4 regions of the Streptomyces botrytidirepellens genome follow, and region 2 is predicted to be linked to each of the others. Evidence: riboswitches for the same ligand, from Rfam matches in the RefSeq annotation. Region 2 holds a riboswitch; each other region holds the start of a gene.
What was found. A riboswitch is a leader RNA that binds a small molecule or an ion and turns the genes downstream of it on or off. The one in region 2 is predicted to bind cyclic di-AMP.
Positions count from the first base shown of each region.

Region 1: another riboswitch for cyclic di-AMP. It lies ahead of EEJ42_RS19070 (M23 family metallopeptidase); the one in region 2 lies ahead of EEJ42_RS29555 (C40 family peptidase).
Region 3: another riboswitch for cyclic di-AMP. It lies ahead of EEJ42_RS45315 (LysM peptidoglycan-binding domain-containing protein); the one in region 2 lies ahead of EEJ42_RS29555 (C40 family peptidase).
Region 4: another riboswitch for cyclic di-AMP. It lies ahead of EEJ42_RS25830 (M23 family metallopeptidase); the one in region 2 lies ahead of EEJ42_RS29555 (C40 family peptidase).

Region 1 covers NZ_RIBZ01000243.1:23,395-25,587, reverse strand. The annotation lists gene EEJ42_RS19075 (PP2C family protein-serine/threonine phosphatase) at 1-666, shown strand, start outside; cyclic di-AMP (ydaO/yuaA leader) riboswitch at 927-1,057, shown strand; gene EEJ42_RS19070 (M23 family metallopeptidase) at 1,069-2,193, shown strand, end outside.
Region 2 covers NZ_RIBZ01000328.1:26,467-28,659, forward strand. The annotation lists gene EEJ42_RS29555 (C40 family peptidase) at 22-1,209, opposite strand; cyclic di-AMP (ydaO/yuaA leader) riboswitch at 1,218-1,422, opposite strand; gene pcrA (DNA helicase PcrA) at 1,580-2,193, shown strand, end outside.
Region 3 covers NZ_RIBZ01000854.1:14,196-16,388, reverse strand. The annotation lists gene eno (phosphopyruvate hydratase) at 1-188, opposite strand, end outside; gene EEJ42_RS45315 (LysM peptidoglycan-binding domain-containing protein) at 273-947, opposite strand; cyclic di-AMP (ydaO/yuaA leader) riboswitch at 954-1,121, opposite strand; gene EEJ42_RS45310 (LysM peptidoglycan-binding domain-containing protein) at 1,376-2,193, opposite strand, start outside.
Region 4 covers NZ_RIBZ01000307.1:8,914-11,106, forward strand. The annotation lists gene EEJ42_RS25825 (GntR family transcriptional regulator) at 1-22, opposite strand, end outside; gene EEJ42_RS25830 (M23 family metallopeptidase) at 233-1,027, opposite strand; cyclic di-AMP (ydaO/yuaA leader) riboswitch at 1,042-1,203, opposite strand; gene EEJ42_RS25835 (M16 family metallopeptidase) at 1,428-2,193, opposite strand, start outside.

The DNA of each region.
Region 1 (2,193 bases), on a different contig from region 2:
GTGCAGGACACCCCGCACGGCGTACGGCTGATCGTCGGGGACGTCCGCGGCAAGGGGCTCCAGGCCGTGGAGGTCGTCGCGGTCCTCATCGGCGCCTTCCGGGAGGCCGCGGAGCAGGAGGCGACGCTGGAGGGACTCGCGGGGCGGCTGGAGCGGGCGCTGCGGCGCGAGGGCGCCCGGCAGCGGGCCGATCTGGAGGCGTTCGAGGGGTTCACCACCGCCGTCCTCGGCGAGATCCCGCGCGGCGACTCCACCCTCCGCCTCATCAACCGCGGCCACCCGGCGCCGCTGCTGCTGCCCGGCGACGGCGCGGTGCGCCGCCTGGAGCCGGAGACGGCCGCGCTGCCGCTGGGGATGGGCGAACTGGGCGCGTGGCCCGACCGGGTGACGGAGCTGCGGTTTCCCGAGGACGCGACGCTGCTGCTGTTCACGGACGGGGTGACCGAGGCCCGCGACCGGCACGGCACGTTCTACGTCCCCGAGGAGCGGCTGCGCGGCCGCCGCTTCACCGGACCGGGCGGGCTGCTCGACGCGCTGGTGGAGGACGTCGCGCTGCACGCGGGCGGAGAGACCTCGGACGACATGGCCCTGCTCGCGGTCCGGCGCCCACCCGGAACGAACGGAACCACGACCCCCGCTCCGGACACGGACCGTAGCCAACCGTGACGCGCGCGCATAACGATTGACACACGATCAGCCCGCCGGAGGTTTTTACCATCCCTTTTCAACCGGGGTGAAACGCCCCCATCTGTCCTTCCTTGGTTACTAAGTTCATGCCAAAGCTACGCGGATTCTTCAGAAGAGCTTGGAATCATGTCGCGCTCTCTATTAACGTTCGATAACGCAGCGCGGTCGGCACAGCCGTCGCAGAGGCGGCAACCGTGCGCCGTCGCCGAATCCCGTACGTGCAGCGCCAGCACCACCATCAGCACCAGGCACCAGCACCAGGGAACCGGGGAACCACCACCTTGGGGTGAATCGGGTCGAACCTGACCCGTAGGAGACCTTCCTGCTCCGAACCCGTCAGCTAACCCGGTAGGCGAGAGGGAAGGAAAGGAGTGCGCCCCGGTGGCGTCCAACAGGTCCGTACTGGACGAAGCTCCGTACCGCTCGTCGGGTACGGGTCCCGGCACTGCGACCGCGTACGGAGTCGGCTTCGACGCCGGAGCCGGCGCCCGCACCACGGTCGGCCTCGGCGCCGAACCGGATGAGCCGCCCGTAGGCAAGGAAGCCGTCTGGGACGAGTGGAACCCCACCGAGGAGTCCATCGCTCCGCTCCGCGGTCGGCACCGCGTCGGCAAGCAGCGCGGCGGGACCATGGCCCGCAGCGGCGCCGTCCTCGGCGTCGGCGTCATCGCGGCGGTCGGCGCGGGCGGCATGGCGAGCGCCAAGGACCGGCCGACCGTCCCGATCTCCATGCCGGACCTCGCCCACGTCGCCGACGAGGTCAAGGCCCAGCTGCCCGCCGCCAAGGACCTGCCCGGCATCGGCTCCCTGATGGCCGACGACCAGGGCTCCTCCCAGACCACCGCGACCGCCCTCACCACCAGCGGCACCGAGGCGGGCGAGGCGCTGCGCACCCGCATCCTGCGGCAGGCCGAGAGCCAGCAGACCGCGGCGGATGACGACAGACGCGAGAGCGAGGCGCGCGCCGCCGCCAAGGCCGCCGCCGACGACGCCGCGAAGGCCGCCGCCAAGGCCCGCGACCTGGCGGAGCAGAAGAAGGCCGAGGCCGCCGCCAAGAAGAAGGCCGCCGAGGCCGCCGCCAAGAAGAAGGCGGAGGCCGAGAAGGAGGCCGCCGCGAAGGCCGCCGCCGAGCGCCGCGCCCAGGCCTCCACCTCCACGGGGTTCACCCTCCCCGTCGCCTCGTACACCCTGACCGCGGGCTTCGGCCAGGCGGGCGACATGTGGTCCGCCGACCACACCGGCCAGGACTTCGCCGCCCCGACCGGCACCCCGGTCAAGGCGGTGAGCGGCGGCACCATCACCCAGGCGGGCTGGGCCGGATCGTACGGCTACCGCATCGTGCTCAAGCTCGATGACGGCACCGAGATCTGGTACTGCCACCTGTCGTCCATGGTCGTCACCTCGGGCAAGGTGTCCTCGGGCGAGACCATCGGCCGCGTCGGCGCCACCGGCAACGTCACCGGCCCCCATCTCCACTTGGAGGTGCGGCCGGGCGGCGGCTCGCCG
Region 2 (2,193 bases):
GTACGGGCAGCCGCACTGCGGTTACGCGGGCCGCACGCTCCCGTAGATCGGCATCTCGGTGATCGGCGCCTTCTTCACCACATCCCCCGGCTTCGGCGCGTGGATCATCATCCCGTCGCCGATGTAGAGCCCGACGTGGCTGATGTCGTCGTAGAAGAAGACGAGATCACCGGGCTCGAGGTCGGAGGTCGAGACGCGCGTACCAGCCTTCACCTGGTCCCATGTGGTGCGCGGCAGGGAGACCCCGGCGGCCTTCCAGGCGGCCTGGGTGAGCCCCGAGCAGTCGTAGGAGTTGGGCCCGGTCGCGCCCCAGACGTACGGCTTGCCGAGCTGGGACTCCGCGAAGTCGATCGCCTTGGCCGCCTTGGTGCTGTTCGTGGCGGTGGATGAGCCTGCCGAGCTGCTTCCGGAACCGGAAGAGGAACCGCCGCTCGACTGCTGCTCCTGCTCCTGCTCCTGCTGCTTCTGCTGGGCCGCGGCCTCCCGCTGCTTCTCGGCCAGCTCGGCCGCCTTGCGCCGCGCCTCCTCGGCCTTCTTCTTCTCGATCGCCGCCAGCCGCGCCTTCTCCTTGGCGGTCAGGTTCGCCAGCAGCCGCCGGGCCTGCGCGAGCTTGTCCTGGACGGACTTCTTCTTGGTCTTCAGCTCTCGCTGGGTCTCGGTCAGCGACTCCAGGCTCTTGGCGGCCTCGCGGCGCTCCTTGGCGGCCTTCGCCGCCTGCGTCTGGAAGTCGTCGACGGCCCGCTTCTGCGAACCGGCCATCCGGTTCATCAGATGCGACTGGTCGAAGAGGTCCTGCGGGTCGTTGGAGAACAGCAGGCTCGCGGCGCTCGAGGTCATACCGCCGTTGCGGTACTGGGCCGCGGCGTAGGTGCCGAGCGTGCGGCGGGCCTCGTTGAGCTTCTCCGTGTTCTCGGCGACGTCGTCCATCATCCGGTTGACCTTGGTGCGCTGCTGCTCGGAGCGCTCCTTGGCGGCGTTGTAGTGCTGGGTGGCGGTTTCCGCCTGGTGGTAGAGGGTGTCCACCTTCTCCTTGACCGCCTCGATCGACTGCGTGGTGCCGGGCTTCGGATCGCCCGGGGCGGCGTTCGCGGTCTGGGAGAGGAGGGTGACGGAGGCGAGGGCGGCGGTGGTGAATCCGACGGCCGTACGGCGTCCGGTGGAGGCGGCGGCGGTGGGTATTCGGGTCCGCGGCTTGCGGTGCGACGCCAAGGGAGGCGACTCCTTCCGTGGACCGCCTACCGGGTTAGCTGTCGGGTTCGGGCGGTACGGAAGGTTGCCCTACGGCCGTGCGCGGGCGGGACGTGCGCGTCGTACATGCCGTACGCGTCGTACCGCAGCTCGGGCCGATTCACCCCGGTCTTGCGTTGTGGGTCCCCGGCTCCGGCTGCCTCGCGGCGCGACCGGACTCGGCGGAGGCCGCCCGGGCCGGCGCGGTTCGCCGACGGGTCTACGGGCCGCCTGGGGGAGGACGGTAGCCAACTCGTGGGGCTCCTGTGAAGGCTGGTGGTCGATATGCCCGAAACCGTTTCGTGACATCCATGCGTAGGCTGTCAGTGCGGCCGCCTAAACTCGGTGAGCGATGAGCAGCCTCTTTGACGACAGCTTCCTGGCGAGCCTCGGGCCTCCGGAAGAGGAGCCCCCGCCGCCCGAGGATTCCGCACACCCGGGCCACAGTGGCGGTTCAGACGGTTCAGGCGGCGAGGAGGTGCCGCACCACCTCTTCACGGGCGCCTTCGACGCGCCGGTGCCGAGCGGGACCAGAGAGGCGTATTACCGGGACGGCGCGGCCCGCCCCGCCATCGACCCGGCGGCGCTGCTGGAGGGGCTGAACGAGCAGCAGCGGGCCGCCGTGGAGCACACCGGCTCGCCGCTGCTGATCGTCGCGGGGGCCGGGTCCGGCAAGACCCGGGTGCTCACCCACCGCATCGCGTATCTGCTCGGCACCCGCCATGTGCACCCCGGCCAGATCCTCGCCATCACCTTCACCAACAAGGCGGCGGGCGAGATGAAGGAGCGGGTCGAGGAGCTGGTCGGCCCGCGGGCGAACGCGATGTGGGTGATGACGTTCCACAGCGCGTGCGTGCGCATCCTGCGCCGCGAGTCGAAGAAGCTGGGCTTCACCTCATCGTTCTCGATCTACGACGCGGCCGACTCGAAGCGGCTGATGGCACTGGTGTGCCGGGATCTCGATCT
Region 3 (2,193 bases), on a different contig from region 2:
AGTTCGAGGGCCTCGAAGGCGCCGGTGGAGGCGCCGGACGGGACGGCGGCACGGCCGGTGCTGCCGTCGTCGAGGCCGACCTCGACCTCGACCGTGGGGTTGCCTCGCGAGTCGAGGATCTCGCGAGCTACGACGACGTCGATGGACGGCACGAGGTTCTCCTTCGTATGGGACTTCGGTAGCAGCATGAGCCTAACCGCACCGAAGCCCCGGCGGGGTGCACCGTGGGGGCGGCGCACCCGGCCGGGGCTCGTTGACTACGGTGTGGCTGCTCAGCTCAGGTGGAGCTGCTGGCCGGGGAAGATCAGGTCGGCCTTCGGGATGATGTTCTTGTTCAGCTCGAAGAGCTTCTTCCAGCCGCCCTTGACGTCCTCCGCCTTGGCGATCTTGCCGAGGGTGTCACCGGACTTGACCTTGTACTCGCCGTCGCCCTTCTTGATCGGGCCGCGGGCCTGGTCACGCGCGGCGTGCTCGGGCGCGCTGCGGGGCGCGGCCTTCGGCTTGGCGGACGGGGCCGACTGCGAGGAGTCGGACTGGCTCTGCGACGGGGTGGACGGCGCCGGGGCGGACGGGGCGCCGCCGCTGGTCAGGCCCTTGCCGCAGACCGGCCAGGCGCCCTTGCCCTGGCTGGCCAGGACCTTCTCGGCCACCTGGATCTGCTGGGCCTTGCCGGCCTTGTCGGCGGTGGGTGCGAAGGCGGTACCGCCGTACGCGGCCCAGGTGGAGGAGGAGAACTGAAGGCCGCCGTAGTAACCGTTGCCGGTGTTGATCGACCAGTTGCCGCCGGACTCGCACTGCGCGACCTGGTCCCACTGGGACGTGGTGGCGGCAGAGGCGGACGTCGCACCGATGAGCGGAGTGGCCACAGCGGCTCCGGCGAGGCCGGCGAGCGCGGCGAAACGAGTGGCCTTGGAAGGACGACGGTGCTTGCCCTGAGCGTTGGACATGTTCGTTCGTTTCCTCACCGACGCCTACGAGGTGAGCTGTCGGGTTCGGGCGTGAGTTGCCCGGCTGGGTGCGGGGGTCCGCACCCTGCTTCACCCCTAGCCGCTCGGCCGATCTTGCTGGCCTCCCGGCACTTACCTTGGGTCCCCCGCTCCTGCCTTCGGCGCTGGCGCGTCGGTACCGGTCGACCGCCGGCAGGACTCGGCGTGACGGTCGACGGTGCTCGCGGTGGCGAGCGGAAAGACGTTAAACACACGTGCGGGAAACGTTCAAACACCCTTATCGCAGCGAAGAGGGCTGTTATCGATCTCACCCGGCCCACATCGGCGCAGGTGGGGCCGGGTGCGGAGAGACCGGACACCTCGGACGCCCCGGAAAATGTGACGAGAGGTATGTCTCACCGGCTCCAGATCGGGCAAATCACCCCGAACTACTGGCCCCTGACGGTGAGATCAAGTCGCTGACCAGGGAGAATGAGATCCGGGTCGGTTCCGATGAGGTTCTCGTTGGACTCGTAGAGCCGACGCCAGTCGGCGCCCAATTCCTGCTTTTCGGCGATTGCTGAAAGGTTGTCACCCGGACGCACTGTGTAGCCGCCATCCGTGGGGTTTTCGGCCCTGTCGGCACCGCCGCGCGAGGCGTGGTCGCTCGGCCGCTCCCCCGCGTCCCGTTCGCCCCGGTGTGCGCCGGAGGCACCTTCGGAGCCGCCCCCGGTGGAGGAGGGGGTCGGCGAGGGGTCGGACGCGCCGGGAGAAGGCGCGCCGGAAGAGGGGGACGGGGAGGACGCGTCGTCGTCCGGGCCGCCGGAGTCGTTCGAGTCGTCCGAGTCGCCCGGCGTGGCCGAGTCCTGGGGCCGCTCCGGCTCCGCGGACGCGTCGGAGGGGTCCGATGCGTCCGGCGCCTTGCCGGCCGAATCGCCGCGGTCCCGGGCGTCGGACCGGTCGCGGTCCTCGCGCTCCGCGTCGTCCTGCTGCGAGGGGCGCGCCGTGCTGCCGGGGTTCACGTCCGGGGCGTCGCCGCCGTCGGTCAGCCCGGCGTTCAGCGCGCAGCTGGGCCAGGCGTCCGGGCCGCGGTCGCCGAGGATCGACTCGGCGACGGCTATCTGCTGGGAGCGGCTGGCGAGGTCGGGGCGCGGGGCGTAGCTGGTGCCGCCGTACTTCTTCCACATGTCGAGGGTCAGCTGAAGGCCGCCGTAGAAGCCGTTGCCCTCGTTGGCGCTCCACATCCCGGCGCTCTCGCACTCGGCGA
Region 4 (2,193 bases), on a different contig from region 2:
GTGCGGCCGTATCCCCGTTCACTTCCGGTCCCGCATTGTCGAACCTCCGCCTCAACCCCGCGAAACGCATCCGATTGACGCGTGTTCAGTGACTCTATTCGAAGCCGCCGGGATTTCCGATGGGCGAAGTCAATTCAGGGATATTTTTTGGTCACAGGGGAGCGTCCCGGCCGGGTAACGCCGAAGGCCCCGTCCGGAGCGGACGGGGCCTTTCGACAGGGGTGGCGACGGGTCAGAGGTTGACGCCGTGCGAGCGCAGGTACGACAGCGGGTCCATGTCCGAGCCGTACTCCGCGGTGGTGCGGGCCTCGAAGTGCAGGTGCGGGCCGGTGACGTTGCCGGTGGCGCCGGACAGGCCGATCTGCTGGCCGGGGGTGACCTTCTGGCCGACCGAGACGCCGATCGAGGAGAGGTGGCCGTACTGGGTGTAGGTGCCGTCGTTCATCTTGATGACGACGTTGTTGCCGTACGAGCCGCCCCAGCCCGCCTCGACGACCTCACCCATGCCGACCGACTGCACCTCGGTGCCGGTGGAGGCGCTGAAGTCGATGCCGGTGTGGCTGCCGGAGGACCACAGGCCGCTGGACGCCTGGTAACCGGTGGAGACGGAGGAGCCGTCGACGGGCGAGACGAACGTGTTGAGGCGCTTGCGCTCCTCCTCACGCGCGGCGCGCTCCTTGGCCTCGCGCTCCGCCTTGGCCTTCTTCGCGGCCGCGTCGGCCTTCCGCGCGGCCTCCTGGCGGGCCACGGCCTCGGCCTTCGCCTTGGCGGCGGCGGCCTCGGCGGCGCTCTCCTGGGACTGGGCCTGCGCGTCGATCTGGTCGGAGAGACCGTCGCCCATCACCATCGCCTGGCGGAGACCGGTGTCCTGGGGAGACGGCGTCTCGCCGGTCGCGGCGAGGGCCGGGCCGGCGATGCCGGCGACGACGCCCGAGGCGACCGTGGTGATGCCAGCGATGTTCGCGCCGGTACGGACGGCGGTCTGGCTGGGACGTCGGTGCTTCCCGGCAGCACGGGTGAACGCCATGGTGTGGCGCACTCCTTTCCTTCCTTCTCGCCTACCGGGTTAGCTGACGGGTTCGGAGCAGGAAGGTCTCCTACGGGCCCCTCCCCCGGCCGGGGAAGGCGTCCGATTCACCCCAGGGACGTTTGGGTCCCCGGCTCCCCTGGCACTCGCACCATGGGACTCGGCGATGACTGTCCGTGCCGCGGGTGCGGCGGGTATCCGGCGAACAGCCGCACTGACGCTAAACGGGCCGCGTTTCGATCACCAAACGGTTACGGGTTTTTGTTGTTCTCGCCACAAACCAAACGCCCCTCAAATCGGACATACGGGAGGACCCTGGCGTCTCGCTTGACGCCAGGGCCCTTGTTCTGATGGGGCGTTGAGCCGGTCCAGGGACATCTCGGGCCCGGCGGACCGCGGTTCAGCCGGTGATGACGCGCACCTCTCCGATGCCGAGCGCCCTGACCGGCTCCTCGATCTTCGAGGCGTCACCCACGAGCACCGTCACCAGCCGGTCGGCCGGGAAGGCGCTCACGACCGCCGCGGTCGCCTCCACCGTCCCCGCCTCGGCGAGCCGGGCGTACAGCTGCGCCTGGAAGTCGTCCGGCAGGTGCTGCTCGACCTGGTCGGCGAGCGTGCCCGCGACGGCGGCGGCCGTCTCGTACTTCAGCGGGGCGACGCCGACGAGGTTCTGCACGGCGACATCGCGCTCGGCGTCCGTCAGCCCCTCCTCCTTCAGCGTCCGCAGCACCGTCCACAGGTCGTCCAGCGCCGGGCCGGTGACCTCGGTGGCCACCGAACCGCTGATCGCCAGCAGCGAGGCGCCCGCCGAGCCGCCCCCGGCCGGCGAGGGCGGCGTCGAGCGCAGCACCTGGCCGAAGGCGCGCACCCCGTAGGTGTAGCCCTTCTCCTCGCGCAGCACCCGGTCCAGCCGGGAGGTGAGGGTGCCGCCCAGGCAGTAGGTGCCGAGCACCTGGGCGGGCCAGACGCGGTCGTGCCGGTCGGCGCCGATGCGCCCGATGAGCAGCTGGGTCTGGACCGCGCCGGGCCGGTCGACGATCACCACACGGCCGGTGTCGTCGGCGATGACCGGCGGGACCGAGCGCTGCGGGGCCGGGCCTCCGGTCCAGGCGCCGAGGGTGTCGGCGAGCGCCTGGTCGAGGTCGACTCCGGCCAGGTCGCCGACG